Regions from separate parts of the Streptomyces violaceus genome, predicted to be linked through region 4. Evidence: riboswitches for the same ligand, from Rfam matches in the RefSeq annotation. Region 4 holds a riboswitch; each other region holds the start of a gene.

Region 1 (7,358 bases), 4.1 Mb from region 4:
GGTGGCGACGGCCAGGTCGGCGATGGTGACGTCCTCGGTCTCGCCGGAGCGGTGGGACATCATGCACTTGAAGCCGTTGCGCTGGGCCAGCTCGACGGCGTCCAGGGTCTCGGTCAGCGAGCCGATCTGGTTGACCTTGACCAGGAGCGCGTTGGCGGCGTTCTCGTCGATGCCGCGGGCCAGACGCTCGGGGTTGGTGACGAACAGGTCGTCGCCGACGAGCTGGACCTTGTCGCCGAGCTTGTCGGTGATGGTCTTCCAGCCGTCCCAGTCGTCCTCGTACAGCGGGTCCTCGATGGAGACGAGCGGGTACGCGTCGACGAGCTCGGCGTAGTACTCGGTCATCTCGGCGGCGGAGCGCGTCTTGCCCTCGAAGGTGTAGGCGCCGTCCTTGTAGAACTCGGACGCGGCCACGTCGAGGGCGAGGGCGATCTGCTCGCCGGGCGTGTAGCCGGCCTCCTTGATCGCCTCGAGGATGAGGTCGAGGGCCTCGCGGTTGGAGCCGAGGTTGGGGGCGAAGCCGCCCTCGTCGCCGAGGCCGGTGGCCAGGCCCTTGCTCTTCAGGACCTTCTTCAGCGTGTGGTAGACCTCGGCGCCCCAGCGCAGCGCCTCGGAGAAGGACTCCGCGCCGATCGGGGCGATCATGAACTCCTGGATGTCCACGTTGGAGTCGGCGTGCGAGCCGCCGTTCAGGATGTTCATCATCGGCACCGGCAGCAGGTGCGCGTTCGGGCCGCCCAGGTAGCGGAAGAGCGGCAGGTCGCTGGCCTCGGAGGCGGCGTGGGCGACGGCGAGGGAGACGCCGAGGATGGCGTTGGCGCCGAGGGAGCCCTTGTTGTCGGTGGCGTCCAGGTCGAACATCGCCTGGTCGATCAGGCGCTGCTCGGTGGCGTCGTAGCCGACGAGCTCCGGGCCGATCTGCTCGATGACCGCGAGGACGGCCTTCTCCACACCCTTGCCCAGGTAGCGGTTCGAGTCGCCGTCACGCAGCTCGATGGCCTCGAAGGCGCCCGTGGAGGCGCCGGACGGGACGGCGGCACGACCGGTGCTGCCGTCGTCGAGGCCGACCTCGACCTCGACCGTGGGGTTGCCTCGGGAGTCCAGGATTTCCCGGGCTACGACGACGTCGATGGACGGCACGAGCATCTCCTTCTGATGTGACGCTGGGTACGCGGGTCGCGTGGACCCGGCGAGGTGCGGGCCGTGGTGGCTCGCGACATGAGCCTAACCGGCTCGGGCCGATCGGCCACCGGGTCGCCCACCCCATGGACAGAACCGAGAGTAAATTGTTTCCGAACGGAACAAAGACGGTGACGGAAAAGTCCGGCAGAAGAAACCCCGCCCCGGCGCGTACGGGGGAACACGCGCCGGGGCGGGGAGCCCTTGAGAGCCGCTGCTTACTTCAGGTGCAGCTGCTGGCCCGGGTAGATGAGGTTGGCGTCCTCGACGATGTCCTTGTTCAGCTGGAACAGCTTCTCCCAGCCGCCCTCGACCTTCTCGTCCGCCGCGATCGAGCTGAGGGTCTCGCCCTTGACGACCTTGTACTCGCCGTCGCCCTTCTTGACCTTCTTGCCGGTCGGGGTGGTGACGGTCTTCTTGGCGGCCGGGCGCTCGTCGGAGCGGGAGGCCGGCTGCTGCTGGGTCTCGCGGGACTCGGTGCTCTGCTGCGAGGAGCTGCCGGAGTCGCTCGAGGAGGAGCCGCCGCCGCTGTAGCCGGCGCTCGACAGGCCCTTGCCGCAGACCGGCCAGGCACCCTTGCCCTGGCCCGCGAGGACCTTCTCGCCGATCTCGATCTGCTGCTCCTTGGTGGCCTGGTCGGCGGTGGCGGCGTACTTGGTACCGCCGTAGCCGGACCAGGTGGAGGCGGAGAACTGCAGACCGCCGTAGTAGCCGTTGCCGGTGTTGATGGACCAGTTGCCGCCGGCCTCGCACTGGGCGACGGCGTCCCACTCGGAGGCGGTGGCGGCGGAAGCGCCGCCGGCCGCCATCAGCGGGGCGGCGACAGCGGCGCCGGTGACACCGGCGACGGCGATGGCACGGCTGGCCTTGGACGGACGGCGGTGCTTGCCCTTGCTGGAAAACAGCATGGAAGGATCCCCTCACCGACGCCTGCGAGGTGAGCTGTCGGGTTCGGGCCGGTTGAGTTGCCCGGCCGCGCCCCTCCCGGGACACGGCTTCACCCCAAGCCCTTCCGGCGCAACCGGCCGGTCGGGCACTTACCTTGGGTCCCCCGCTCCTGCCTACGGCGCTTGACGCGACGACTGTTCCCGTACGGCCGCTGGCAGGATTCGGCGTTGCGGCAGCCGGGGCTCGTGGTGACGAGCGGTCCCGACCGTAGCCACGCGATCCGCCGAATTTCAAAGACGATCAGGGCTTCTGAGATCTATCTCTCACGGACCCCAAACGGGACATTAGCCGCGAATCATGACGCGAACTCGCGCGGGTTCGGGGCGACTTCCGCCCCTGTTTCCGCACTGCCCGAACAACTACTTCTCGCCCGCTTCGCCCTCTACCGTGAGCGTCTGACCGGGGCGGATGAGGTTCGGGTCGGTACCGACAGCCTTCTTGTTGCCGTCATAGAGCTCGTGCCATCCGCCGCTGACGTCAAGGGAGTCGGCGATGGACCAGAGACTGTCGCCGATACCCACGATGTAGGCACCCTCGGACGTGTCGCGGGAGCCCTCCTCGTCGCGCGAGGCGTGACGGCCCGTGGAGTCGTCCGTGCGGCCGTTCTCGGGCGTTTGGGTTTCGTCGGCACTGGGGCCGCGGTGACGGCCGGAGCCGGTGTCGGTGCCGGTCTCGGTGAGAGCCGAAGAGTCGTCGTCCTGCCGCGAGTTGCCGGACCTGTCACGCTCGGGCGTCGTCGACGGGGAGCTGTCGGGCTCCTGGTCCCGCGAAGCGGACTCCTCGGAGTCGGGCGACTTGTCGGACGTAGCGGAATCGTCCTTCGAGGTCGACGACTCGTCAGGGGTCGGCGAGTCGGACGGCGAAGGGGAGGAACCGAGGGAGTCGAGCAATCCGGATGAATCCGACGAACCAGACGAGTCATCCGAGTCAGACGACTTCTTGTCCTGCTCGAGGCCGGAGAGCAGTCCGCAGGTACGCCAGGCGCCGGCTCCCTGGTCGGCGAGGATTCTCTCGGCCACGGCTATCTGCTGGGAACGGCTGGCCAGGTCGGCGCTCGGGGCGTAGTCGAGGCCGCCGTGGTTCTCCCAGTCCTCCTGGGACAACTGCAGGCCGCCGAAGTATCCGTTGCCGCTGTTCTGGCTCCAGGCGCCGCCGGTCTCGCAGTCCGCGATCCGGTCCCAGGTCGTGCCGTCGGCCGCGCTGGCGCCGGAGGCTCCGAGGAGCGGGATCGCGATGGCGGAGCCGGTCACTCCGGCCGCGACGAGGAGAGCCGGAGCCTGGCGGGGGCGACGGTGCCGACCGTTCCCGGAGAGCATACGGAGACCTTTCGCAAGAGGGCAGTGACCGGCGCGGCGCCGGATTTCCCAGGCCGCGCTGATGATGGGTGAACGTATAGGCAGACGATCACTTGTCACAAGTTAATGCCGCGTAGATCACGTGAAGATCACAGTCCTGACGGCGTGTCACCTTTGGGCGGGCGTGAACTCCACCGGCAGGGTGCGCAGCCCGCGCATGATCAGGCCGCCGCGCCACCTCAGCTCGGCCGGGTCGGCCGCGAGCCGGAGGTCCGGGAGGCGGGTGAGGAGCGTGGCGAGGGCGGTCTGGCCCTCCAGACGGGCGAGGGGGGCGCCGAGGCAGTAGTGGATGCCGTGGCCATACCCGAGGTGCTGGTTGTCGCGGCGGGCGAGGTCGAGCACGTCCGGATCGGCGAACCGCTCCGGGTCCCGGTCCGCGGCGGCCAGGACGACGAGCACCGGGTCGCCGGCCTCGATGTGCTGCCCTCCGATGGTGAGCGGCTGCGTGGCGAAGCGCCAGGTGGCGAGCTCGACGGGGCCGTCGAAGCGCAGGAGTTCCTCGACGCCGGTCTCCAGGAGGCCTCTCTCCCCGGCGGCGAGGGAGGCCTGGAGCCGGGTGCGCTGCTCGGGGTGGGTGAGCAGGGCGTAGGTTCCGTTGCCGATCAGGTTCACGGTCGTCTCGAAACCGGCGAACAGCAGGATGAAGGCCATGGCTGCGGCCTCGTTCTCGGTGAGGTGCTCGCCGTGGTCGGAGGCGCGGATGAGACCGGAGATGAGGTCCTCGCCGGGGGTGGGTTCGGCGGGCAGCGCCTCCCGCTTGCGGTGGATGAGGTCGGCGAGGTAGCCGCGCATCTTCTTCACGGACCGCGCCACGCCGCCCCGGGGTCCGCCCTGGTGACGGATCATCATGCCCGCCCAGTCCCGGAAGTCGTCCTGGTCCTCGCGGGGGACGCCGAGCAGGTCGCAGATGGCGTAGATGGGGAGCGGGAAGGCGAACTCGTGGATCAGGTCGGCGGACCCCCGCTCCGCGAACCCGTCGATGAGACCGTCGGTGAGCTCCTGAACCCGCTGCTCGAACTCGGCGACCCGGCGGGGCGTGAACGCCTTGGACACGAGCCGCCGCAGCCGGGTGTGGTCCGGCGGATCGATGTTGAGCAGATGCGTCATCAACTCGGCCTTGCGCTCCCCGGGGATACCGGTCTTGCCCTTGGCGTGCGCGGGTTCGTGGTGATGCGCCGGGTTCTTGGAGAGACGGTTGTCGGCGAGGGTCTGCTTGGCATCGGCGTACCGCGTGACCAGCCAGGCCTCCACACCGCTGGGGAGCTTGGTCCGGTGCACGGGGGCGTGCTCGCGGAGCCAGGCGTAGGCAGGGTAGGGGTCGGTGGCGAACTCCCACGAAAACAGCTCGGGCACCCCGGGCACTTCATGTTGCATGCCATGACCCTACGCAGCGGCGGAGCGCGTCACGCCCGTCGGTCTCAGGCCCGGTCTCCGCCCTCGGTCTCCCTGATCGCGTCCCGGTACGCGCGGGCCGCCGCCCTCAGGGCCGCCTCCGGGTCCACTCCCTCCGACTCGGCGCGGACCGCCAGGGCCAGGAGGTCGTAGCCGATGCCTTCGACGGGTGGGAGCGGTATGTCCAGGTTCGCGGTGCGGGCCCGGGAGGCCAGCTTGGCGGCGAGGGCCAGGCCTGGCTGGCCGAGGGGGATGCCCTCGGTGACGGAGGTGCGCTGCTTCTCGACCGCCTTGGTGCGCAGCCAGTGCTCCTTGACCTCCTCGGGGGTGGTGGCCGTCTCGTCGCCGAAGACGTGCGGGTGGCGGTGGATCAGCTTGGCGACGATGCCGCCGGCCACGTCGTCGATGGAGAAGGGGGCCTCCCCATCTTCCGGGCGGCCTTCCTCGGCGATGCGGGCGTGGAAGACGACCTGGAGGAGGACGTCTCCGAGCTCCTCGCGCAGCTCGTCGCGGTCGCCCTCCTCGATCGCCTCGACGAGTTCGTACGCCTCCTCGATGCCGTACTTCGCCAGGCCCATGTGGGTCTGCCGGGACGACCAGGGGCACTCGGCGCGGATGCGGTCCATGACCTGGACCAGGTCGAGGAGGCGGGCGCCCGGCAGGTCGTAGGAGGCGGGGAGCAGCTCCAGCTCGGGCATGTCGACGCGGCCGGTGCCGGCCAGGCGCGCCAGGCCGTCCGTCAGGGCCGGCTCGCCCTCGCCCGTCGCCACGACGACCACCGTGCGGCCCCCGGCACAGGCGTCGACCAGCTCCTGGGCGGCCGGGGACGCCTCGTCGACGGTGATCCCCGCCTCGCGCAGATACGGGAGCTGCGGGTGGGTGCCGTCCGCGCACAGCACCTGGTCGGCCGCGTGCAGTGCCTGCCAGGCGGGCCAGGACAGCAGGCCGGGGGCGACGCGGTGGCTGGTGGTGAGCAGGACGATGCGGCCGGGGGCGGCGGCCGTGCCGGGGGTGGCCTGCTCGGGGCGCGGGGTGGCTTCGGGACTGTTGGCGTTCACGATTCGAAGCTATCCCACGCCGCCGACGGCCCCAGAAGTTATCCACAGGCCCCGGAGGACGGGTGCGCCCCTGCGGCGCCGCTGCGGCGTCCCTACATGCCCTGCTGCGTCTGGGCCGTCGTCACATCCCGCACCCACGGCGTCTTGGCGTCGGCGCGGCTGCTCTTCTGGACGTCCCAGGCGCCGTAGCGCGGGTTGAGGTCGACGTTCAGGTCCTTGGAGGCGTCGGACAGGGCCTTCCAGAACTCGGGGCGGCTGGTGTCGGTGCCGAGTTTCTCGGCGAGCTTCTGGGCCTCGAGCTGGAGGCGGAGGTTCTCGTCCAGGCGCTCCGGCGGGATGCCGTACTGCTGGAGCCAGGTCGTCTCCAGCCCCTCGGCACCGCCGGCCTGCTCCTCCAGGCCGGACCGCATCTCCTGGATCTCCCTGCGGGTGACGGTCACACCGGCGTCCTCGGCGGCGCGGTGCAGCACCCGGTCGAGGATCATGGTGTGCAGGGTGTCGCGGGTGAGGGTGCCGGTCCGGGCGATGGCCTGCTGGTACTGGGCGTCGTTCCGCACGGTGGCCCGCTGGGCCGCGCGTACCTCGCCGACCCGTTCCTCCAGCTGGGAGACGGTGATCCGCTGCCCGCCGACCACGGCCGCGGCGCCGGGATGCGCGTCGTTTCCGCAGGCGGTGAGGAGGGGCGCCGCTGCGGCGATCGCGGCGGTGAGGACGAGCGCGGTGCGACGGCGGCGGTGCAAGGGGAACCTCCCGAGGAGATTGTGCGACGGTGCACAAGGTCTTGCGTTGATCGATGTTAGGCAGTGGGCGAGCTCTGGCCAACCCATTCGACCAACGATTCACCAGGACTTCCGGCACCGGCACGCCGCCCCGAGGCGGGCTAGCCTCGCACCTGCCCCAGCCACCGCAGCGTCCGGCGGATCTCCGCGCCCAGCGGGTGGCCGGGGCCGTGGGTGCGCTCCACGTCGTGCAGCAGCCGGGCGAGTGTGTCGTGGGCGGCGCCGCGGTCGCCGAGGGCGAGCAGGAGGTGCCCGATGCGGCGGCGGACGTCGTGCGCGAGCTCGGGACCGCCGGCGGCGACGTACTGGTTCTCGTAGTAGGGCAGCACCGCCCGGTACTCGGCGAGCGCGGCGGCCGGTTCGCCCAGCTGTTCCAGGCACTGGGCGGCCTCGTAGCGGAAGCGCAGGGACTGCGGGTCGGCCTGGCCGGCCTCGGCTGCGCGTTCGTCGGCGAGGCGGCGCAGCTCGGGCAGGGCGCGCCGGTACTGACCGTCGTCCAGGAGCGTGGCCGCGTACTGCTTGCGCAGGGTGCGTACGACCGGGGAGTGCTCGCCGTGCTGTTCGGCGGCGGCGGGCAGGGTCGCGCCGAGGATGTCGACGGCCTGGGTGATGCGGCCCTCGCCGAGCAGCCGTTTGACCTCGTCGAC
Region 2 (7,358 bases), 3.5 Mb from region 4:
GCTGGCCGTGGGGAGGCCGATGTCCAGCTCGTCCGCCAGGGCCGTGACGTTCAGGCCGGGCGTCGCCTCCACGGTGCGCAGCGCCCGCAGCTGGTGCGGGGACAGGCGCAGGGACGCCGCCTGGGCGGCGACCGACCACAGGTCCGTCAAGCTGTCCACAGCATCGGCGATCCACGACGCGACGGCCTCTGGGCCGTCGCCCGGTCCCCTCGCCAGGGGATCGCCGGGGGCGCCGAGATCGGTCACGAAACGTCACTTTCCATCAGCTACGGGTACTACGTAGATCGCCCTCTTTCAAAGGCTGTACCCGATGAGCCGAGGGGCAAGCAAGCCTCGGTTCAGCACCGGCCCGGCCGGGCCCCGTTCAGCCGGCGCTGAGCTCCGTCAGCGCGGCGAGGGGCAGCGTGTGCTGGGTCTGGAGCACCTTGGCGCGCAGGTAGCGGACGTTGTGCGCGGTGGTGAAGACGCCCGTGGGGACGCGGTCGCGGACGTCGACGCCCAGGGTGCGCAACTGGTCCGCCTTGTCGGGGTTGTTGGAGAGCAGGTCCAGCTCCTTGATGCCCAGGGCCCGGAGCATCTGAGCCGCCGCCGTGTAGTCGCGGGCGTCCTCCGGCAGCCCCAGCGCCGCGTTCGCCTCGTACGTGTCGAGGCCCTCGTCCTGGAGGGCGTACGCGTCGAGCTTGTTGTAGAGGCCGATGCCCCGGCCCTCCTGGCGGAGGTAGAGGAGCACGCCGCCGCGGTCGGCTATGCGCTCGACCGCCTCGCGCAGTTGCGGACCGCAGTCGCAGCGGGCCGAGCCGAACACATCCCCGGTCAGGCACTCGGAGTGCAGCCGCACCAGCGGGGCCGGGCCCGGCTCGCCCAGGACGACGGCCACGTGTTCCTGGTTGTCGGCCAGTCCGTGGAAGGTGACGACTTCGGCGTCGACCTGGTAGCCGTCGTGGAAGCGAAGCGGTACCCGGACGCGTGAGCGCGGGGTGGCGAGGGCGGCGGGGGTGTCGGGCATGCGGGGCCTCCGGGTTCCGTTCCTGTTCGGCTGCACAGCCGTCTGCTTCAGATTTGAAGCAGATCCACGGTTCGGAACACTACCCTTGCTTTAAATTTGAATCAACGAGTCCGGCCCCTTGTGACGTGCCTCACTCAAGTGCCACAGGGGGGACCGCGTGCCGCCTCACGAACAGGCCGTGGAGGACCTCCGCCGCCAGGGCACGTCGTCCGACGTCGGCCGTGTTCCGTCCTCCTGAAGCCCCTGCGCGATCGCCGCGGAGATCTCCTCCAGCTGCGCCACCTGCTCCTCGCTGAGCCGGTCGAACACAAAGTTGCGCACGGTCTCGACATGCCCGGGCGCCGCGCGCTCCAGTACGGCGAACCCCGCGTCGGTCAGTGCGGCGATGCTGCCCCGCTTGTCGTGCCGGCAGGCCTCGCGCCGCAGCATGCCGTCCTTCTCCAGCCGCGTCACCGCGTACGTCAGGCGGCTGCGCGTGATCTTCAGCCGCTCGGCGAGATCGGTCATGCGCAGCCGCTGTTCGGGGGACTCCGACAGGACGGACAGGATGGAGTAGTACAGGTGCGGCATGCCGGCGTCCTGCTGGAGCTGCCGGTCGATCGCGTCCTCCAGGAGCAGCGAGGAGGCGATGTACGCGCGCCAGGCGCGTTGCTCCTCGGGGGTGAGCCAGCGAGTCGTCATGCCGCCAGTGTAGGTTTGTTTCAAACTTGAACCAAGACCCGGCGAGTTCGATCCCGCCGGTCCGCCGTCCCACCCGACCGGGGAGCGTCGATGCCTCACCCGTACGTCCTGCTGTCCGCCGCCGTCTCCCTCGACGGCTACCTGGACGACACCGGGCCCGAACGCCTGCTGCTGTCCGGCCCGGCCGACTTCGACCGGGTCGACGAGGTCCGGGCGTCCGTCGACGCGATCCTGGTCGGCGCCGGCACCATCCGCGCCGACAACCCGCGCCTGCTGGTCAACTCGGACGAGCGGCGCGCCGCCCGCACAGCCGCCGGCCGGCCGGCATACCCCCTCAAGGTGACCGTCAGCGGCTCGGGCGACCTCGACCCGGAGGCGCGGTTCTGGCACACCGGCGGCGAGAAGGTCCTCTACACGAGCGACCAGGGCGCCGAGCGTGCCCGGGCCCTCGGCCTCGCCACCGACGTGGTCCCCCTCGGCACCGACCTCGACTGGCGGCGGCTCCTCACCCACCTGCACGACGTACGGGGTGTGCGACGGCTCATGGTCGAGGGCGGCGGCCTGATCCACACCCAGCTCCTCACCCAGGGCCTCGCCGACGAACTCCAGCTGGTCCTCGCCCCGCTCTTCGTGGGCGATCCGAAGGCGCCCCGCCTCTTCGGGCCCGGCGGCTACCAGGGCGGCCGGCTCCGGCTGCTGGAGACGCGGCCCATCGAGGACGTCGTCCTGATGCGGTACGAACCCACCGCCCCCGGTACCGGCTCCCTCGCCACCGCGGCCGACCACCACTGGCTGGCCCTCGCCTGCGAACTGGCGGACCTCTGCCCGCCGTCGGACACGGCGTTCAGCGTGGGCGCGGTGGTGGTCGCGGCCGACGGTACGGAACTGGCCCGCGGCCACTCCCGCGAGGGCGACGACCCGGTCGCGCACGCCGAGGAGGCGGCCCTGGCGAAGCTCGACCCGTCCGACCCGCGACTCGCCACCGCCACGGTCTACAGCAGCCTGGAGCCCTGTGCCCGCCGCGCCTCCCGCCCCGCACCCTGTGCCCGGCTGCTCCTCGACGCGGGCGTACGCCGAGTGGTCACCGCCTGGCGCGAGCCGGACACCTTCGTCCCGGACGCCGACGGCAGCGGCGTGCTGGCGGCCGGCGGGGCGGAGGTCGTCGCACTCCCGGAACACGAGCACCGGGCCAAGGCCCCGAACCGCCATCTGCTGTAGGGGAGGCGAGGGCGGACCCCGCACCGGCAACCTGCTCAGCATGGGGTGGTCACGAGTGGTCCCGCGGATGGCGTACACTGGAATCACAACGACGCGGGGTGGAGCAGCTCGGTAGCTCGCTGGGCTCATAACCCAGAGGTCGCAGGTTCAAATCCTGTCCCCGCTACTGAAGGCCGAGGGCCGGAATCCGAAAGGGTTCCGGCCCTCGGTGTATTTCCGGGTTTCCGCACCTCCGTTACTGCCAGTGAGCGCAGCTCATCGCTCCGCATGGCAACTGACACACCGTCAATACCCAGCAGTCACTTACGGAGCGGTCAACTCGCCCGATTTGGGCCGGTCATGGCAGGTAAGTCCGCACGAAAAAGGTTAATGATCAAGTGGAATCGCTGGAATCCACTCCCCGGGTCTATTAACGTTCGATAACGCAGCGCGGTCGTCCCAGCCGTCACAGAAGGCGGCTCCGTGCGCACGCGCCGAATCCCGAAAGGGAACCGGGGAACCACCACTTGGGGTGAATCGGGCGTAAACCGCCGTGGAAGCACGGTTGTTATACGCGCGTAGGAGACCTTCCTGCTCCGAACCCGTCAGCTAACCCGGTAGGCGAGAAGGAAGGAAAGGAGTACGCCCACGTGGCGTCCAACCGGCCTGCCCCCGCGGCCCCGTTCGCGCGCAACCAGCGCGACACCGAAAAATTCGGCTACGGCGGTCAGCGCACCGACGAGGGCCCGTTCCAGGAGTGGAACCCCACCGAGGAATCCATCCGTCCCGTCCGTGGCCGGCATCGCGTCACCAAGCAGCGAGGCGGAGGCCTCGCCCGCAGCTCCACCGTCCTGGGCGTCGGCGTCATAGCCGCCGTGGGCGCGGGCGGCATGGCCAGCGCCCAGACCGGCAAGCCGCCGGTGTCCATCTCCGTGCCGGACCTGCCCTCGGTGGGTTCCCTCATCTCGGACGACGACACCCCCGCGGGTTCCTCGACTCCGCTCAGCGGTCTCGGCACGGTCACGGCGGACACCGAGGAGAACTCCTCCGGTGCCGGCGAGGCGCTGCGCGCCCGGATCATGGCCCAGGTCGAGTACCAGCAGGACCAGATCGACACCAAGGCCGCGCAGGACGCCGCCGACGCCGCCGAGAAGGCGGCCGCTGAAGCCGTGGCCAAGGCGGAGCAGGAGGCCAAGGCCAAGGCCGCCGAAGCCAAGAGGAAGGCGGAGGAGGAGGCCAAGAAGAAGGCCGAGGCCGAGCGGCTCGCCGCCCTCGCCAAGCAGTTCACGCTGCCGACCTCCTCGTACACCCTCACCTCGAGCTTCGGTCAGGCCGGCGCCTACTGGTCCTCCGGCTACCACACGGGTCTCGACTTCGCCGCTCCCACGGGCACGCCGATCAAGGCGGTGCACAGCGGCACCATCACCGAGGCGGGCTGGAACGGCTCGTACGGCTACAAGACCGTCCTCACCCTCGATGACGGCACGGAGATCTGGTACGCGCACCAGTCCTCCATCGGCGTCAGCGTCGGCCAGAAGGTCAGCACGGGCGATGTCATCGGCCGCGTCGGTGCCACCGGCAACGTCACCGGGGCCCACCTGCACCTCGAGGTTCACTCCGGTGGCTCCAGCAGCGGCATCGACCCGATGGCGTGGCTGCGGGGCAAGGGACTGAACCCGTAAGCGGCAGAAGCCAGTCGAAGCACCGGTAGCCCTGACGACGACCCCCCGACGTCAGGGCTACCGGTCTTCGGTGTGTGCGTCGCCGGTGTGTACGGGGGGCGTTTACAGGACCTTTGCGTCCGCCCTGGAATGAGCCGCTCCGGCACGGCCGTTGACGAGGAGCATGACTTCTCTTCGCAAGCTCGGCTCCTCCGACCTCGAAATCTTCCCGCTCGCCCTCGGCGGCAACGTCTTCGGCTGGACCGCCGACGAGGACCGGTCGTTCGCCGTCCTCGACGCGTACACCGCCGTCGGCGGCAACTTCGTCGACACCGCCGACGTCTACTCGGCGTGGGTGGACGGCAACCAGGGCGGCGAGTCCGAGACCGTCCTCGGCAAGTGGCTTCAGGCGCGCGGCAACCGCGCCGACGTCGTCGTGGCCACCAAGGTCAGCCAGCACCCCGAGTTCCAGGGCCTGTCCGCCGCCAACATCAAGGCCGCTGCCGACGCCTCGCTGCGCCGCCTGCGCACCGACTACATCGACCTCTACTACACCCACTTCGACCAGCCCGACGTGCCGGTGGAGGAGATCATCGGGGCGCTCGACGACCTGGTGAAGGCCGGCAAGGTGCGGCACATAGCCGCCTCCAACATCTCGGCGGAGCGGCTGCGGGCCTCCCTGGAGTTCTCCGACCGCGAGGGCCTCGCCCGCTATGTGGCGCTCCAGCCCCACTACAACCTGGTCTCCCGCGACACCTACGAGGGTGAGCTCCAGGACCTCGCCGAGCGCTCCGGCCTGGCGGCCGTCCCGTACTACGCGCTCGCGTCCGGCTTCCTCACCGGCAAGTACCGGCCCGGCACGACCGTCGACAGCGCGCGGGCCGGCGGTGCCGCCAAGCACCTGGAGACCGAGCGGGGCCTGCGGGTCCTCGACGCCCTTGACGAGATCGCCGCGGCCCACGACGCCCCCGTCGCGACGGTCGCCCTGGCCTGGCTCGCGGCCCGGCCGACGGTGGCGGCGCCGATCGCGTCCGCGCGGACGGTGGAGCAGCTGCCGGCGCTGGTCGAGGTCGGGGAGCTCACGCTGACGGAGGCGGAGGTCGGCCGTCTCACGGAGGCTTCGGCCTGAGCGGTCCGCGTGGGCCGGCCGCCTCGGCTACGACCGGTACGGGTTGTACGCGGGGTACGCCGTCTCGTACGCGGGGTACGGCGTCGCCGGGGCGGAGTAGTACGGCGTCGTCGGATGGCCGTACCCGTACGCCCCGTACACCGGCCAGGGCGGTGCCGCCACCGGCACGGGAGGGGCCGTGATCCGCGCCGCGTGGTCCAGCGCGGGGCGGGCCGCCTCCCGGCGCCGCCACAGTTCCTCCAGCAGTTCCCGTTCCCGTACGACGAAGTCGGCCCCGGCGCGGCCGCGGCGGCCCCGGTGCCGCAGGAACGCCAGAGACGTGGCGTAGGCCTCGTACTGCGCCACCGCCCGCGCCGCGGTCTTCCCCGCGTGGCGGCGGGCGTACTGGCGGGCGATGCGCCGGGCCCGCATCGAGCCGAGCGCGTACGGCTCGGCCGGAGTCAGCCAGCCGGCGACGGCGTACGGGGGCAGCTCCGTCCGTACGGTCCTCAGCTCCCGCTGCCGCGTCCAGATCACCAGCCATGTCAGCAGCCCGAAGATGGGCACCATGAACGCCGCGTACACGGCGAAGAACCCGTACTCGCCGAACGCCGACGAGCCGTTCCACATCGCGTGCATGCCCATCGCGAGCAGCAGCCCGGAGAGGGGGAAGGCAACGCGGCGGATGTGCCGGCGGTCCGCCGAGAGCGCGGAGATGCCGAAGCCGATGCCCGTGAGGACGGTGAAGAGCGGGTGCGCGAACGGCGACATGACGATCCGCACGAAGAAGGTCGCCGCCGTGACGGAGGCGATGCCGCTGTGCCCGGCGAGCTGGTCGGTGCCGAAGGCGATGCCCAGGTAGAGGATGTTCTCCGTGAACGCGAAGCCGGTGGCCGTGACGCCGGCGATGACGACTCCGTCGACGATGCCGGTGAAGTCACGCCGACGGAAGAGGAAGACCAGTAAGACGGCGGCCGCCTTGGCCGACTCCTCGACCACCGGCGCGATGACGGTCGCGCCGAGGGTGTCCGCTCTCGTCGGGTCCGCGGTCGCCGTCGCTATCCACTGGGTCGCGAAGCTGTTGGCGACGATCGCTATCAGCGCCGCCGCGCAGGCTCCCCAGGCGAAGGAGAACAGCAGGTTCCGCCAGGGGCCCGGTTCGACCCGGTCCAGCCAGCGGAACGCGGCTATCAGCAGGGGGACCGGGAGGACGGCCAGCCCGAGCCCCACCAGGAACCCTTCCGTGCCGGTCTCCTCGCGGACCAGGGCGAGGATGACGAGGCCGGAGATCACGAGGAGTGTGGACAGCGCGCCGTAGCGCACCCAGGCGCGCTGCCACCAGTGGGCGTGCCGCAGAGGTCCGCCGGCAGAGAGGCCGGCGAGGGGCACGCCGTCGGGGGGACCGCTGGGGTACGACGGATGTGGGGGGCAGGTGGCCACGGCATTGACCCTAACGACGGATGGGCGCTGTCCGCAGGCGGGAGAGAACCGGAGGCGGTCAGGCGCCGGCGGGGGGTTGCTCCACGTGCTGTACGCGACGGAAGAGGAGGTCGTTCACGACATGTCCCTTGTCCAGTCCCTGGCCCTCGAAACGGGTCAGGGGGCGGAAGTCGGGACGGGGCGCGAAACCGCCGTCCGCCTGCGTGTTCTCGAAGTCGGGGTGTGCGGTGAGGACCTCGAGCATCTGCTCGGCGTACGGTTCCCA
Region 3 (7,358 bases), 2.4 Mb from region 4:
GGAGACCGCGCTCGGCAAGATCGAGGCCGAGGTGGGGCAGGTGTACGCCGCGGTCGACCAGGACGGGGTCGACGGGCTCACGCTCATCGAGCCGGGCTATCTCATGCCGCACCCGACCCTGCCGGCCGTACGGGTCGACCGGCGCGACGAGCTGTGGGGCGCGCCGATCAGCAAGGTGCTGCTGCGCCATCCCTGTCTGACGGACGACGAGTTGGCGGCGACGGCCCGTTCGGTGGTCGGCTCACTGGCGACGGTGACGATGTCGGGGCCCGGCACGGTCGAGCTCCAGCCGTGCGGCGTCACCAAGGCGACGGGCCTGGCGCTGGCCGCCGAGCATCTGGGGCTGCGGCCGGCGGACACCATCGCCTTCGGTGACATGCCCAACGACATTCCGATGTTCGACTGGGCGGCCCACGGCGTCGCGATGGCGAACGCCCATCCCGAACTCAAGGCCGTGGCCGACGAGGTCACCCTGTCGAACGAGGACGACGGCATCGCCGTCGTCCTCGAACGACTGCTGGGCGGGACGGCTCAGACGGCTCAGTACGGGCCGTTGACGTTGTCGATCGAGCCGTAGCGGTCGGCCGCGTAGTTGCAGGCAGCGGTGATGTTGGCGACCGGGTCGTACGGGTCCCACGACGTGCCGTCCACGTGGTAGGCCTGGAAGGTCGGGTCGATGGTCTGGAGCAGACCCTTGGACGGGGTGCCCTTGGCGGCGTTCGAGTCCCAGTTGTTGATGGCCTGGGGGTTGCCCGACGACTCGCGCATGACGTTGCGGTAGATGCCGTCGTACGAACCCGGGATCCCCTTCTGCGCCATGACGTCCAGCGCCTCGCGGATCCACCCGTCGAGGTTGTTCGCGTAGGTCTTCGCGGAGGCCTGGGTGGCCTTGGCGGCGCCACCGGCGGGCTTCGCGGCCGGCTTGGCGGGGGCGGACGACTTGGTCGCCTTCTTCGCGGCGGCCGCCTTGGTCGTCGACACCTTCAGCTTCAGGCCCGGGTGGATCAGCTTCGGGTCGTCTCCGACGGCGGAGCGGTTGTCCTTGTAGAGCTTCTTCCAGCCGCCCGAGACGTCGTACTTGTCCGCGATGCGGTAGAGCGTGTCGCCCTTGGCCACGGTGTACGTGAGCGACTTGGGCTGGGCCGCCTGGGGCACGGACTGTGCGACGGCGGGTGCGCTCTGCGGCGCCTCGGCGGCGCTCGCGTAGGTGGCTCCGAGGAGCGGGAGGGTGAGTGCCGCTCCGCCGGTGCCTGCGATGGCGACACCTCGGGTGAGCGGGTTGGTTCTGGGGCGACGGTGCTTGCCTCGTCCGGCCATGGCGATGTTCCTCTCCGGCGCCTGCGAGGTGAGCTGTCGGGTTCGGGCCGGGAGGTGCCCGGCCGCGTACGGCGGTGTACTGCCGTGCGCGGCTTAACCCCGAGCCGTGCCGCTGTGCGGACCGGCGACTTACCTGGGTCCCCCGCTCCTGCCCTGCGTGAGTGGTCGGTTCGTGTGGGGGTCCGGGCGGCGGCAGGATTCGGCGTCCGCCGGACAGGCCGGGAACGTATGCGAGAGCACATGTCGGGAACAAGCACCGGAGTCACATATCGCGCGGTTGACCTTGGTCAGGGGTGATTGGTCCGCTTGATCCTTTGCGACTGTCAAGGCTCAACTGGCGTTCGGCTGAAGGGGGTACGGGTTGATGTCGGGGTGGGGCGGCACAGGGGTTAACGTGATTCAACTCACTGATCACGAGCCTGTGGGGCAATTGCCGTCAAAGGGAATTTGCTCAATCGTCATGGCAAATCGTGAATATCTCACTATCGACTGGTAAGTCGATAAATGTCTGTTCTTATGGCCTGATCAAAAACATAACGGTCGTGATCAGATACCACCCGGCCTGTAACCATGGGCGCTGGCGGTGATCGAAACGTGACCGGATACGCTGACTCGAGTGATGGCAGCGACCTATCGACAATCCGCGTAATCACCGGCAGACACAGCAGACAGGAGACCCCTCGTGACCGACGTCGGGCCGTTCGGGCTGAGCGTGCGGGACCAGGCTCTGGAAGCCGATGTCCAGGCCGGGTTGGCGGCTGTCGAGGAAGGCTTGTTCGAGGCCACCAAGAGCGAGGTGCCCTTCATCACGGAGGCCGCCCAGCACCTGGTGCGGGCCGGCGGCAAGCGGTTCCGTCCGCTGCTCGTGATGCTCTCCGCCCAGTTCGGTGACCCGTACGCGCCCGGGATCGTGCCGTCGGCCGTCGTCGTGGAGCTGACCCACCTCGCCACGCTGTACCACGACGACGTGATGGACGAGGCGACGGTGCGCCGCGGAGTGGCGAGTGCGAACACCCGCTGGGGCAACTCCGTCGCGGTCCTCACCGGCGACTTCCTCTTCGCCCGTGCCTCGCACACCCTGGCCGACCTCGGTCCGGAGGCGGTGCGGGTGCAGGCCGAGGCGTTCGAACGGCTGGTGACCGGGCAGATCCTGGAGACGGCCGGACCGCAGGACGGCCGCGACCCCGTCGAGCACTACCTGGACGTGCTGGGCGGCAAGACCGGTTCGCTGGTGGCGGTGTCGTGCCGGTTCGGCGCCATGATGTCCGGCGCCGACGAGACGACCGTGGACGTGCTGACCCAGTACGGCGAGCGGCTCGGCGTCGCCTTCCAGCTCGCGGACGACGTCCTGGACATCGCCTCCGACTCGCACGAGTCCGGCAAGACGCCGGGCACCGATCTGCGCGAGGGCATCCCCACGATGCCGGTGCTGCGGCTGCGCGAGCGGGCGGCCCGGCTCGGGCTCGCGGACGACATCGCCTTGTGCGAGCTGCTGGACTCCGACCTCACCGACGACGAACGGCACGCCGAGGCCCTGCGCCAGCTGCGGGCTCACCCGGCGCTGGAGCAGGCCCGGAAGGACACCGTCCGCTACGCCCAGGACGCCCGCTCGGCCCTGGCCCCCCTGCCCGAGTGCGCCGCGAAGACGGCACTCGTGGAACTGTGCGACGCGGTGGTGCACCGGGCCGGCTAGCCGGTCTTTCCCGCACGACCCCTACGGGTCGGGGGAGAAGCCGCCCCTCCGTGTCATACCCCAGCAGTACGTGGAGTTGAGTCCGGGGTCTGACGTATTTCCCTGGCCGATTTGGTCAGATGGACACCACGGAAACACCACTCCTCACCTGTTCGGGTGAGAATGGCGGCTCAGGGACGAGTGCGTGGACGAACACGGACAGCCGCCGCCGACCACGGAGGTAGGGCACACATGGCACCGTACGCATCCGACGACAGCACGACCGGCGGGGAGGTCGACGAGCAGCGCTCCGGGCGGCGCAAAGCCGCGCGGTACGTCGTCCCGGTCACGGTGATGGGGGTGGCGGCCGCGACGATCGGGCTGGTCCCCGCACTTGCCGACTCCGGTGACCCCGACCTCCCGAAGATCACCGCACAGCAGCTCATCGAGAAGATAGCGAAGTCGGACGTCCAGCAGCTGTCCGGCACCGTGAAGATCAGCACGGACCTCGGGCTGCCGGACCTGGGCGGGCTGGAGAGCAGCCTGATGTCCGGTGCCGCGAGCCCGGACGGGGGCGGCTCCTCCGCCGACCCGACCGCCAAGCTCACCGAACTGGCCTCCGGCACGCACACCCTGCGCGTCGCGGCCGACGGCCCGGACAAGCAGAAGCTGTCGCTGCTGGAGAACGCCGCCGAGTACAGCATCGTCCACAACGGCAAGGACGTCTGGGCCTACGACAGCAAGTCGAACGAGGTCCACCACGGCACGGCCTCCGAGAGCGGCAAGGCTTCCGGGAGCGGCAAGGACCAGCAGCCGCCGGCTACGCCGAAGGACTTCGCCGAGGAGGCCCTCAAGGCCGCCGACGACACGACCTCCGTGACCGTGGACGGCACCGCCCAGGTCGCCGGCCGGGACGCCTACAAGCTGCTCATCAAGCCGAAGCAGTCCGGCTCGACGGTCGGTGCGATCACCGTGGCCGTGGACGCGAAGACGGGCACGCCGCTGAAGTTCACGCTCACCCCGGCGAGCGGCGGCTCCGCCGTCGTCGACGCGGGCTTCACCCAGGTCAGCTTCGCCAAGCCGGCCGCGTCGACCTTCGACTTCACCCCGCCGAAGGGGGCGAAGGTCACGGAGGAGAAGGAATCCGGGAAGGCCTCCGAGAAGGGCTTCGGCAAGGGCTTCGACAAGGGTGAGGCCCGTCGGCACGCCCCGAAGTCCGAGAAGGAGCTCGGCAAGGGCCTCGACGGCATGAAGACCATCGGCGAGGGCTGGAACTCCATAGCCACCTTCGACACCGGCGGCGAGGGCGTGCCCTCCGGCGAGACCGGCGGCGACCTCGGCGGCTTCGTGAACTCGCTCGGCGACAAGGTCACCGGCAAGTTCGGCTCGGGCACGGTCTTCTCGACCCGTCTGGTCAACGCCCTGATCACGGACGACGGCAAGGTCTACGTCGGCCTGGTCACCAAGGACGCGCTCGTGAAGGCGGCCGACGCCGGCAAGTAAGTCCCGCCGACGGGGCATCGAGAGAACGAGGAAGCCGATGGGCGAACCGTCCGCCACGGAGCCGGAGCCGAGCGGCGCGGATGCCGCGGCCGGGGAACCGGTCATCGCCACCCGCGCGCTCACCAAGCGCTACCGAGGCGGACAGCTCGCCGTCGACGGTCTCGACCTGACCGTCCCGGCGGGCAGCGTCTTCGGCTTCCTCGGCCCCAACGGCTCCGGCAAGACCACCACCATCCGCATGCTGATGGGCCTCATCGAGGCCACCTCCGGCACGGCGCGGGTCCTCGGGCAGCCCATGCCCCGGGCCACCCGCGCCGTGCTGCCGCACGTCGGCGCCCTCATCGAGGGGCCGGCCCTCTACGGCTTCCTCTCCGGCCGGGACAACCTCATCCGGTACGACTCGGCCGACCCGGCCGCCGATCCGCGCACCCGAAGGGCCCGGGTCGCCGCAGCCCTGGACCGGGTGGGCCTGACGGCCGCGGGGGGCAAGAAGGCCAAGGCGTACTCACTGGGCATGAAGCAGCGCCTGGGCCTCGCGGCCGCGCTGCTCCAGCCGCGCCGGCTGCTGGTGCTCGACGAGCCGACCAACGGCCTCGACCCGCAGGGCATGCGCGAAATCCGCACCCTGATACGGGAGCTGGCCTCGGACGGCACGACCGTCTTCCTCTCCTCCCACCTGCTCGACGAGATCGAGCAGGTCTGCACGCACGCGGCCGTGATGGCCCAGGGCCGTCTGCTCACCCAGGGCCCGGTCGAGGAGCTGTCCGCCGGCGCACGCGGCCGGCTGGTGGTGACCACGCCGGACTCGGCGGAGGCGGCCCGGGTCCTGAAGGAGCAGGGCGTCGGCGACGTCGTCGTCACCGACGACCGGGTGACCGGCGAACCGCCGGAGCGCGACCTAGCCGACGTGAACGCCGCGCTGGTGACGGCCGGGGTGCGGGTGCGGGGCTTCACGGTCGAACGGGCCTCGCTGGAGGACGCGTTCGTGGCGCTGACGGGGGAGGGTTTCGATGTCGCGGGCTGAAACGGCGAGGGCCGTGCGCCCGGTGAGCCCGCTCTGGACCTTCGGGCTGCTGCGCAGCGAGCTCACCACGACCTTCCGGCGCTGGCGCACCCTCGCGCTGCTGGCCGTGCTGGCGGGCGTGCCCGTGCTGGTCGGTATCGCCGTCAAGATAGAGACGGGCGACGGATCATCGGCGGGCGGCGGGGGCGGCGGAGGACCGGCCTTCATCTCGCAGATCACCAACAACGGCCTGTTCCTCGTCTTCACCGCCCTGGCCGCCACCCTCCCGTTCTTCCTGCCGATGGCGATCGGGGTCGTCGCGGGCGACGCGATCGCCGGCGAGTCGAACGCCGGCACCCTCCGCTATCTGCTCGTCGCCCCGGCCGGCCGCAGCCGCCTGCTGCTCACCAAGTACGCGACCGTCGTCATCTTCTGCCTGGTGGCCACCCTGGTGGTCGCCGTCTCGGCGCTGACGGTCGGCGCGCTGCTGTTCCCGCTGGGCGACCTGACGACCATCTCCGGTACCCGGATCAGCTTCGCCGAGGGCCTGGGCAGAGCCCTGCTGATCGCCCTGGCCGTCGCCGCGTCACTGATCGGCGTCGCGGCGCTGGGCCTGTTCGTCTCGACCCTGACGGGCAGCGGCATCGCGGCGATGGCTACCACCGTCGGCCTGCTGATCACGGTCCAGATCCTCGACCAGATCCCGCAACTGCACGCCCTCCAGCCGTACTTCTTCTCGCACTACTGGCTCTCCTTCGCCGACCTCATGCGCGAGCCGGTCTACTGGGACGAGCTGGCGAAGAACCTCGGCCTCCAGGCCCTGTACGCGGCGGTGTTCGGCTCGGCGGCCTGGGCCCGCTTCACGACGAAGGACATCACGGCCTAGCGGCCTCTCTCCCTGAGGGGCCGGGGGCTCACTTCTCGTACAGGAACCGGGCGGGCGGTGCCTCCTGGGTGAAGAACGTCTTCGCCCGGGTCAGCGCCTCGTTGTCGTTCAGCACGTCACCGGGCTTGCTGCCGTTGCCGAGCAGCACCCCGCCGAAGCGCATCCCCATGTACGCGGCCGAGTTGTGGAGCGTCCCGATCAGCGGATCGGCGACCACCTCCTCTCGGTGCGCGAGGGCGGTGACGCCCCACAGGCTGCGTCCGGCCAGGGTCGCCTTGAAGTCGAGGCCGGGCGTGCGCAGCCAGCCCGACCAGTAGTCCAGGTAGCGCTTGGTCTGTGCGGAGAGCGAGTACCAGTACAGGGGCGAGACGATCACGATGTCCGTCGCCGCGAGCGTGGCGTCGAGCAGGAGGGCGAGGTTGCCCTCGGTCGGGCGGACATGGTCGCTGTCGTGCCGCAGATCCTCGAAGTCGGGTATCGGGTGCTCGGTGAGGTCGATCCACTGCTGTTCGACGTCCGGGGGCAGTTGCTCGGCGGCCCGGCGGGCCAGCAGCTCGGAGTTGCCCTCGGCGCGGGCGCTGCCCAGGACGAAAAGGAAGCGGCGGGTCATGGTGTCCCCCAGAAGAAAGGCGTACGGCGATTACACGCGCTTGCATCATATGCGTGCGCATTCAAATCCGCCAGGGGTGCCGCCTCCGCCCCCGATGCGCGCCTCCGCCCCTCCGCTGCCCGTCAGCCCCCGATACGCGCCCCCGCCCCGTTGCCCGTCAGTCCCCGATGCGCCGATGCGCGCCCCCGCCCCTCCGTTGCCCGTCAGCCCCCGATGCGCGCCTCCGCCTCCCGCGCCACGGCCAGCAGCAGCGCCTCCCGCCCGTGCGACGCCACCAGTTGCAGCCCGGCCGGGCAGCCGTCCTCGCCGAAGCCCGCCGGGAGGCTCAGTGCCGGATGCCCGCTGAGGTTGAACGCCCAGGTGAGCG
Region 4 (7,358 bases):
CAACCGATGAGCCGTTCGTTTTACCTGTTTTGCCTGTGAGGCAAGAAATTTGCCAGTAGGGCAAGGCTCCGGCTGAATGGAGGCATGAGCTCCTCCGAGACCGAGCGGTCCTCCGGGGCCGACTCGCCGGCCGACCAGCCCGGTGCGCTGCCCGCCGTCGCGCCCCAGCTGCGCGCGCTGCGGCACCAGGCCTCCCTGACGCTGGAGGCCGCGGCCCGCGCCGCCGGGCTGTCGCCCGCCCACCTCTCCCGTCTGGAGACCGGACAGCGCCAGCCCTCGCTGCCGATGCTGCTCGCGCTCGCCCGCGTCTACGGTACGACCGTCGCCGAGCTGCTCGGTGAGACGATCGCCGACCGGGACGCCGTCGTCCGCGCTGCCGACATGGAACCGACCACGGCGGGCGGCTGGACGTACTGGCAGGCCGGCGCCTCCGGCCGCGGGATGCAGGCCCTGCGAGTCCACGTGCCCCACGGCTCCCAGGGCGACGTCGTGCGCGTGCACCCGGGCGAGGAGTGGCTCCACGTACTGCGGGGCCGGCTGCGGCTGCGCCTCGGGGACACCACGCACCGGCTGGCGCCCGGCGACAGCGCCCACTTCGACTCGCTCACCCCGCACCGGATCGCCGCCGAGGACCACGACGGCGTCGAGCTGCTCTTCGTCCATACCCTGCTGCAGAGCCCCACGGCAACCCTGTGCCTGGGCCCCACCCCTGGAGAGACGCCTTGAGCGACATGGAGGAGAAGTTCCCGCGCGCCCTGTGGGTGCGGCTGTTCATCTACCTCGTGATGGGGCACGTCTTCGCCGCGTTCGTGTACTTCCTGTTCGAGGCGGGGGCCCGCTAGCGGACACTCCCTGGAGGCCTTCAGTCGAGGAGCCGCTCGCGCAGGCGCTCGCGGGTCTCCGGAGTGATCTCGAGCCCCTTCTCCAGATAGGCGTCGACGCCGCCCCAGGCCTCCTCGATGGTGTCGAAGGCCGCCGTCAGGTACTCGGCGCGCGCGTCGAAGAGCGGGCTGAGCAGCTCCATGACCTCGGGGGAGTAGGCCGAGTCGGCGGAGCCGCTGCGCCGCACCTTGTAGCGGCGGTGCTTGGCGTTCGACTTCAGGTAGTCCTCGACGATCGCCTCGCGCTCGACACCCACCGCGAGCAGCGTCACCGCGACCGACAGGCCCGCGCGGTCCTTGCCCGCCGCGCAGTGCATCAGCGCGGGGACGCTGTCCTCGGCGAGCGCGTGCAGCACCTTCGAGTGCTCGGCGGTGCGGTGTTTGATGATCGTGCGGTAGGAGGCGATCATCCGGCCCGCGCCCTTGCCGTCCGAGAGGATCTCGCGCAGCTGGTCCAGGTCGCCGTCGCGGACCATCTTCCAGAACTCGGCGCCCTCGGCGGGGTCGCTCAGCGGCAGGTTCACATTGCGCACGCCCGGCAGCTCGACGTCCGGCCCCTCGAGCTTCTGGTCGGCCCCGTTGCGGAAGTCGAAGATCGTGTGCAGGCCCAGGGTGGTCAGGAAGGCGGCGTCCTCACCGGTCGCGTGCGCGAGGTGGCCGCTGCGGAACAGCACTCCCTGGCGCACCCGCCGTCCGTCCACGGTCGGAAGTCCGCCCACATCACGGAAGTTGCGCACTCCGGCCAGCTCGGGCTCGGTCGACGGGACCTGCTGTGTCACGAGGGCTCCTCCCCTTCGGCGCCGCCCGCCGCGGCTCGTCGGCGGGCACCACTCGACGATACGACATGCCTGCCTGGGGCAATGAGTTGTCCACAGACGTTGCCCGGAGCCCCCACAGCCCTTGATGATGTTGCCGTCTGGTCGCACCTGATCGGGCTTGTTCGAATCTGTGAGGGCATGATGGTGGACATCTCCGAAGACGGTCGTACGTGGGTGCTCTCCGGGCCGGCCAGCAGCTACGCCGTCCATGTCACCGACCGGGACGAGCTGCTGCACCTGCACTGGGGCCCACGGATCGGCCTCGCCGACGCCGAGGCCCTCGCCGTCCGGCCGCTGCCGGACTACTGGCCCTTCGAGGCCCCGCTCGACGGGCGCGAGGAGTACCCGGTCGAGGGCGGCCCCCGTTTCGTCCGCCCCGCCCTGTCCGTACGCACGCCCGAGCGGCGCGGCACCGAGTGGGTGCTCGAGGGGCACGACACCGAGGACGGAGAGCTGCGGCTGCGGTTCCGTGACGGCGACCTCGCCGTCACGCTGCACTACCGGATGCGTTCCTCGACGGATGTGGTCGAGCGCTGGGTGACCCTGGACAACCGGGGGCCGGCCGTCGAGCTGCTGCGCGCCGACTCCGCCACCTGGACCCTGCCCGACCGGGATACCTGGCGGCTGTCCCAGCTGCACGGCCGCTGGGGCGCCGAGTCGCGGCTGACGCGCTCCGCCCTCACCCACGGCGAGAAGGTCATCGGCAGCCGCCGCGGCCACACCTCCCACCAGCACCTGCCGTGGGTCGCCCTCGACACCGACGCCACCGAGGAGCGCGGCGAGGTCTACAGCTGCGCACTGGGCTGGTCCGGGTCCTGGCGCGTCGCCGTGGCCCAGCTCCCGGACGCCCGTGTGCAGATCACCGGCGGCGCCGGCTACGACGACTCGGGCCTGCTGATGCTGGGCACGGGCGAGTCGTACACGACCCCCGTCTTCGCCGGGCTCTGGAGCGACGGCGGCTTCGGCGGGGCGAGCCGCTCCTGGCACGCCTACCAGCGGACCCACGTCGTCCCGGACGCGGACCGGGACCGGCCGGTGCTGTTCAACTCCTGGGAGGCCACCGAGTTCGACATCTCCGAGGAGCAGCAGCGGGCGCTCGCCGCGCGGGCCGCGGCCATGGGCGTCGAGCTGTTCGTGGTCGACGACGGCTGGTTCGGGTCCCGGACCAGCGACCGGGCCGGGCTCGGTGACTGGACGCCCAACCCCGACCGCTTCCCGGGCGGGCTGAAGCCGCTCGCCGACCATGTGCACGGTCTCGGCATGCAGTTCGGGATCTGGGTCGAGCCGGAGATGGTCAACGCGGACAGCGACCTGTACCGCGCGCACCCCGACTGGGTGCAGCACCAAACGGGACGAAAGCGGACGGAGTTCCGCAATCAGCTCGTATTGAACCTCGCCCGCGAGGACGTCCAGGAGTACCTGTGGGAGCGGCTCGACGGGCTGCTCTCCGGTGCGCCGATCGACTACGTCAAGTGGGACTTCAACCGCTGCTTCTCCGATGCCGGCTGGCCGGACGACCCCTACCCGCAGCGGCTGTGGGTCGACCACGTCCGCGCCCTGTACGGCCTGCTGGACCGACTGCGGGCGGCCCACCCGGGCGTGGCCTTCGAGTCCTGCTCGGGCGGCGGCGGCCGGATCGACCTCGGGGTGCTGGGCCGTACGGACCAGGTGTGGACCTCCGACAACACCGACCCGCTCGACCGGCTCGCCATCCAGCACGGCTTCAGCCAGATCCATCCGGCCCGGGTCATGGCCGCCTGGGTCACCGACAGTCCGAACGCCATGCTCAACCAGCGGGCCAGCTCCCTGCGGTTCCGGTTCGTCAGTGCCATGGCCGGGGTGCTCGGGGTGGGCGGCGACCTCACGAAGTGGACGGCGGAGGAGCTCGCCGAGGCGCGGCAGTGGGTGGGGCTCTACAAGGAGATCCGGCCCGTGGTGCAGCGCGGCGACCTGTACCGGCTGCGGCCCCCGGAGGGCGGCCTGAGTGCGGTCCAGTACGTCCTCGGTGACGAGACCGTCGTCCTCGCCTGGCTCCAGGCGCAGCGCTACGGCGAGCCTGTTCCGGCGCTCCGGCTGCGAGGCCTCGACCCGACAGCGACGTACGAATGCCTTGAAACGGGCGAAGTTCACCGAGGGGTCGTACTCGCCCATCATGGGCTGCGAGTCGGCCTGCGGGGCGACCTGGATGCCGCGGTCGTCCGCCTTAGGCTCAAGTAGTCGTTCTGTCCGAATAAGGCGAATAGGGCACTTAAGGTGCTTCGGTATAACGTGCCCCGATCGTAAAGGAGATGAGGTCGGGGTGCGTGACCATCGTCATATTCGTGACGATCTGTTGTCGTCATGTTCACGTAATTCCTGCGTTATTCAGGGACATTGAGGAAAGTCGGAGATCGGTAATCCACGCTCGGTGACGGGAAATGTGCCGACGCGTCAAGAAAAACGCTCTCACCGGCAACCGCAAGCTTGTCCCATTGCGTCTTGGTCGCTTACGTTCCACACCAATCCGGACGGACGCCTAATCCTGCCGCCGCCCGGAGCCCCACACGCTGACCCGACGTACGGCAGGAGCGGGGGACCCACAGGTAAGACGCCTGTTCCGGTTCCCGGAACGGCTTGGGGTTAAGCCGCGCCTCGGCGCGGCCGGGCATCTCCAGCCCGAACCCGACAGCTCACCTCGCAGGCGACGGAGAGGAAATCGCCATGCCCGCGAAGGGTAAGCACCGCCGCCCGAAGACCCAGCGCTTCACCCGCTCCATCGCCGTCGCCGGAACCGGCGGGGCCGCCCTCGCCCTTCCGCTCATGGGGGCCGCCGGCGCCCACGCCGCCACCCCGCAGTCGGCTCCGAAAAAGGCCGTCCAGTCCGCTCCGGCCGCCGGGAAGAAGGCCGCCGAAAAGGCCACGGGCGCTCGCACGTACACCGTGAAGGCCGGCGACTATCTCGCGAAGATCGCCGAAGACCAGAACGTCAGCGGTGGCTGGAAGAAGCTCTACGCCGACAACCGTGACGCGGTCGGTGCCGACCCGTCGCTGATCCACCCGGGCCTGAAGCTCTCGGTCGGCAAGAAGGCGGCGGGTGAGCCCAAGGCGCAGTCGTCCGCGCCGAAGGCGCCGAAGGCTTCGGCCGAGAAGTCGTCCGCCGGCGAGTCGTCCTCCAAGGCCGACACCGCCGCGAAGCCGGCTGCCGCCAAGCCGGCCGCCGAGGCTTCCGGCTTCAGCCTTCCGGTGGACGGCGCCTCTGTCGGCACGCCGTACCACATGTCCGGCAACATGTGGTCCAGCGGCTACCACACCGGTGTCGACTTCGTCGTCCCGACCGGCACCTCGCTCAAGGCCGTCGGCGCGGGCACGGTCGTCTCCGCCGGCTGGGGCGGCGCGTACGGCAACCAGGTCGTCATCCAGCTCGAGGACGGCAAGTACGCGCAGTACGCCCACCTCTCCTCGCTCTCCGTCTCGGCCGGCCAAACTGTGACCGCCGGGCAGCAGATCGGCCTGTCCGGTGCGACCGGCAACGTGACCGGACCGCACCTGCACTTCGAGATCCGCACCACGCCGGACTACGGCTCGGACCTGGACCCGGTCGCCTACCTGCGCTCGCACGGCGTCTCCGTGGGCTGACCGACCGCACGACCACCTGCCTGACACGCGGCCGAAGGCCGGACCCTGATCCCCGGGTCCGGCCTTCGGTGTGTGCGCGGCCGCCGATCGTCTCAAGGGATCGACAGGACGCGGCAGTTGGGACACAGTGATCCCGTCGTGAGTGCAAGCGCTTTCCGAAGGAGTTGTGTCCCGTGCCGACCACCCGGAGAACGTTCGGAGCCCTGGCCGCCGGAGCCGCCCTGGCCGCCCTCGCCCCGGCGGCGACCGCGAACGCCGCTCCCCGTCACCGCCGCCTGATCGCCCACGACGACTTCTGCCACGGCCTCGGCAGGTGGGCGACCGAACTCCAGGACGGCGGCACCGTCACCGCCTCCCGCGGGGTCCTGGAGATCGACGTACCGAGCGGAGCGACCGTCTGGTTCCGGCAGCGGATCGAAGGGCCGTACGTCCTCGAGTACACCGCCACGCCCGTCTCCGAGGGTGGGGTCAACGACCGGGTCTCGGACCTCAACAACTTCTGGAACGCGACCGACGTCCGCTCCCCGGACGACCTCTTCGCGACGTCGCGTGGCGGGGCGCTGGAGGAGTACGACCACCTGACGACGTACTACGCCGGGTACGGGGCCAACTACAACAGCACGACCCGGCTTCGGCGTTACGTGGGCCTGGCCGGTGTGCGTCCCCTGATCTACGACTACACAGAGCCGCTGCTGGTCCCGGGCGAGCCGAACCGGGTCCGGATCGTCTCCGACGGGTCGACGGTGCGATGGTGGAACAACGGGCGCCTCGTCTTCGACTACACCGACCCACAGCCGTACACGAGCGGGCACTTCGCCTTCCGGACCGTGTGGAGTCACTTCCGGATCACGGGCTTCCGGGTCTGGCGACTGACCCCGCAACATCTCTGACGGGCGGCCTATTCCGAAGTTGGCGAACACTTTAGCAGTGGCTTATCTCACCGTCCGTCAACCCCTTCCTACGGTCGCGTAGGTCACATTCGAGGGTGAATTATGAGCGGCTGTGGCAGACGATTCGAAGAGTGACAGCAGAGCGGTGATCGGGTCGTACGTGGCGGTGGGGGACAGCTTCACCGAGGGCGTTGGCGATCCCGGCCCCGACGGGGCGTTCGTCGGCTGGGCCGACAGGTTCGCCGTCCTGCTCGCCGACCGCAGGCCCGAAGGCGACTTCCAATACACCAACCTTGCCGTACGCGGAAAGCTCCTCGACCAGATCGTGGCGAACCAGCTCCCGCGGGCCGTCGACATGGCCCCGGACCTCGTCTCGTTCTGCGCCGGGGGCAATGACATCCTCCGGCCCGGCACCGACCCGGACGAGGTGGCCGAGCGCTTCGAGCGGGCCATTGCCGAGCTCACCGCCGTGGCCGGCACGGTGATGGTGACGACCGGGTTCGACACCCGTCGCATGCCCGTGCTCAAGCACCTGCGCGGCAAGATCGCCACGTACAACGGGCATGTCCGGGCCGTCGCCGACCGGTACGGCTGCCCGGTGCTCGACCTGTGGTCCCTGCGCAGTGTCCAGGACCGTCGGGCCTGGGACGCCGACCGGCTGCACCTGTCGCCCGAGGGGCACACGCGCGTGGCGCTCCGCGCGGGGCAGGTGCTCGGCCTCGACGTGCCGGCCGATCCCGAGCAGGAATGGCCTCCGCTGCCGGTGCGCGGCACCCTCGACATCCGGCGGGACGATGTCCACTGGGCACGCGAGTTCCTGGTGCCATGGATCGGGCGCCGGCTGCGCGGGGAGTCGTCGGGGGACCATGTGACGGCCAAGGGGGCGCTGTCGCCGGAGGACATCAGGCTGCGGATCGGTTCGGTGGCGTGACGGTGCGCGTCTGCGCCTGTTCGCCGGGTGTGGGTCGGGGCCGTGTCGGGGGGTGTCCGTCCTCGGAACGGCGCGATGGGGTCGGATACCGACTCGCTGTTCGTTGACGCGCCAACCGCTGCGGGCGGACACCCCCCGACACGGCCCCTTCCGTGCGTCGGCGGGTGCGGGTCCGCTCAGCTGCGGGCATGCGTGCCGCTGGGGGCGGCACGGGTGGGCGGTG

The links. Region 4 has a riboswitch for cyclic di-AMP ahead of OG542_RS05475 (M23 family metallopeptidase). Riboswitches for the same ligand answer to the same signal wherever they lie in the genome.
Region 1: linked by a shared signal. The riboswitch ahead of OG542_RS24150 (transglycosylase family protein) and the one ahead of OG542_RS05475 (M23 family metallopeptidase) in region 4 are both predicted to bind cyclic di-AMP.
Region 2: linked by a shared signal. The riboswitch ahead of OG542_RS21425 (M23 family metallopeptidase) and the one ahead of OG542_RS05475 (M23 family metallopeptidase) in region 4 are both predicted to bind cyclic di-AMP.
Region 3: linked by a shared signal. The riboswitch ahead of OG542_RS16315 (transglycosylase SLT domain-containing protein) and the one ahead of OG542_RS05475 (M23 family metallopeptidase) in region 4 are both predicted to bind cyclic di-AMP.

Annotation. Positions count from the first base shown of each region.
Region 1 is NZ_CP107911.1:5,322,251-5,329,608, reverse strand. It holds gene eno (phosphopyruvate hydratase) at 1-1,140, opposite strand, end outside; gene OG542_RS24150 (transglycosylase family protein) at 1,398-2,087, opposite strand; cyclic di-AMP (ydaO/yuaA leader) riboswitch at 2,092-2,258, opposite strand; gene OG542_RS24145 (transglycosylase family protein) at 2,487-3,443, opposite strand; gene OG542_RS24140 (cytochrome P450 family protein) at 3,591-4,856, opposite strand; gene OG542_RS24135 (nucleoside triphosphate pyrophosphohydrolase) at 4,901-5,932, opposite strand; gene OG542_RS24130 (SurA N-terminal domain-containing protein) at 6,025-6,672, opposite strand; gene OG542_RS24125 (serine/threonine-protein kinase) at 6,813-7,358, opposite strand, start outside.
Region 2 is NZ_CP107911.1:4,749,626-4,756,983, forward strand. It holds gene OG542_RS21400 (MarR family winged helix-turn-helix transcriptional regulator) at 1-246, opposite strand, end outside; gene OG542_RS21405 (GTP cyclohydrolase II) at 365-1,006, opposite strand; gene OG542_RS21410 (MarR family winged helix-turn-helix transcriptional regulator) at 1,172-1,687, opposite strand; gene OG542_RS21415 (dihydrofolate reductase family protein) at 1,778-2,905, shown strand; tRNA gene OG542_RS21420 (tRNA-Met) at 2,998-3,071, shown strand; cyclic di-AMP (ydaO/yuaA leader) riboswitch at 3,367-3,523, shown strand; gene OG542_RS21425 (M23 family metallopeptidase) at 3,535-4,566, shown strand; gene OG542_RS21430 (aldo/keto reductase) at 4,730-5,674, shown strand; gene OG542_RS21435 (PrsW family intramembrane metalloprotease) at 5,702-7,093, opposite strand; gene trmB (tRNA (guanosine(46)-N7)-methyltransferase TrmB) at 7,152-7,358, opposite strand, start outside.
Region 3 is NZ_CP107911.1:3,641,353-3,648,710, reverse strand. It holds gene OG542_RS16320 (HAD family hydrolase) at 1-577, shown strand, start outside; gene OG542_RS16315 (transglycosylase SLT domain-containing protein) at 541-1,317, opposite strand; cyclic di-AMP (ydaO/yuaA leader) riboswitch at 1,321-1,495, opposite strand; gene OG542_RS16310 (polyprenyl synthetase family protein) at 2,000-3,010, shown strand; gene OG542_RS16305 (LolA family protein) at 3,242-4,492, shown strand; gene OG542_RS16300 (ABC transporter ATP-binding protein) at 4,530-5,516, shown strand; gene OG542_RS16295 (ABC transporter permease) at 5,503-6,381, shown strand; gene OG542_RS16290 (flavodoxin family protein) at 6,410-6,991, opposite strand; gene OG542_RS16285 (amidase) at 7,195-7,358, opposite strand, start outside.
Region 4 is NZ_CP107911.1:1,210,716-1,218,073, reverse strand. It holds gene OG542_RS05500 (aspartate aminotransferase family protein) at 1-10, shown strand, start outside; gene OG542_RS05495 (helix-turn-helix domain-containing protein) at 85-726, shown strand; gene OG542_RS05490 (DUF6126 family protein) at 723-842, shown strand; gene OG542_RS05485 (tyrosine-protein phosphatase) at 863-1,660, opposite strand; gene OG542_RS05480 (alpha-galactosidase) at 1,841-3,916, shown strand; cyclic di-AMP (ydaO/yuaA leader) riboswitch at 4,234-4,397, shown strand; gene OG542_RS05475 (M23 family metallopeptidase) at 4,400-5,314, shown strand; gene OG542_RS05470 (DUF6250 domain-containing protein) at 5,488-6,204, shown strand; gene OG542_RS05465 (SGNH/GDSL hydrolase family protein) at 6,350-7,135, shown strand.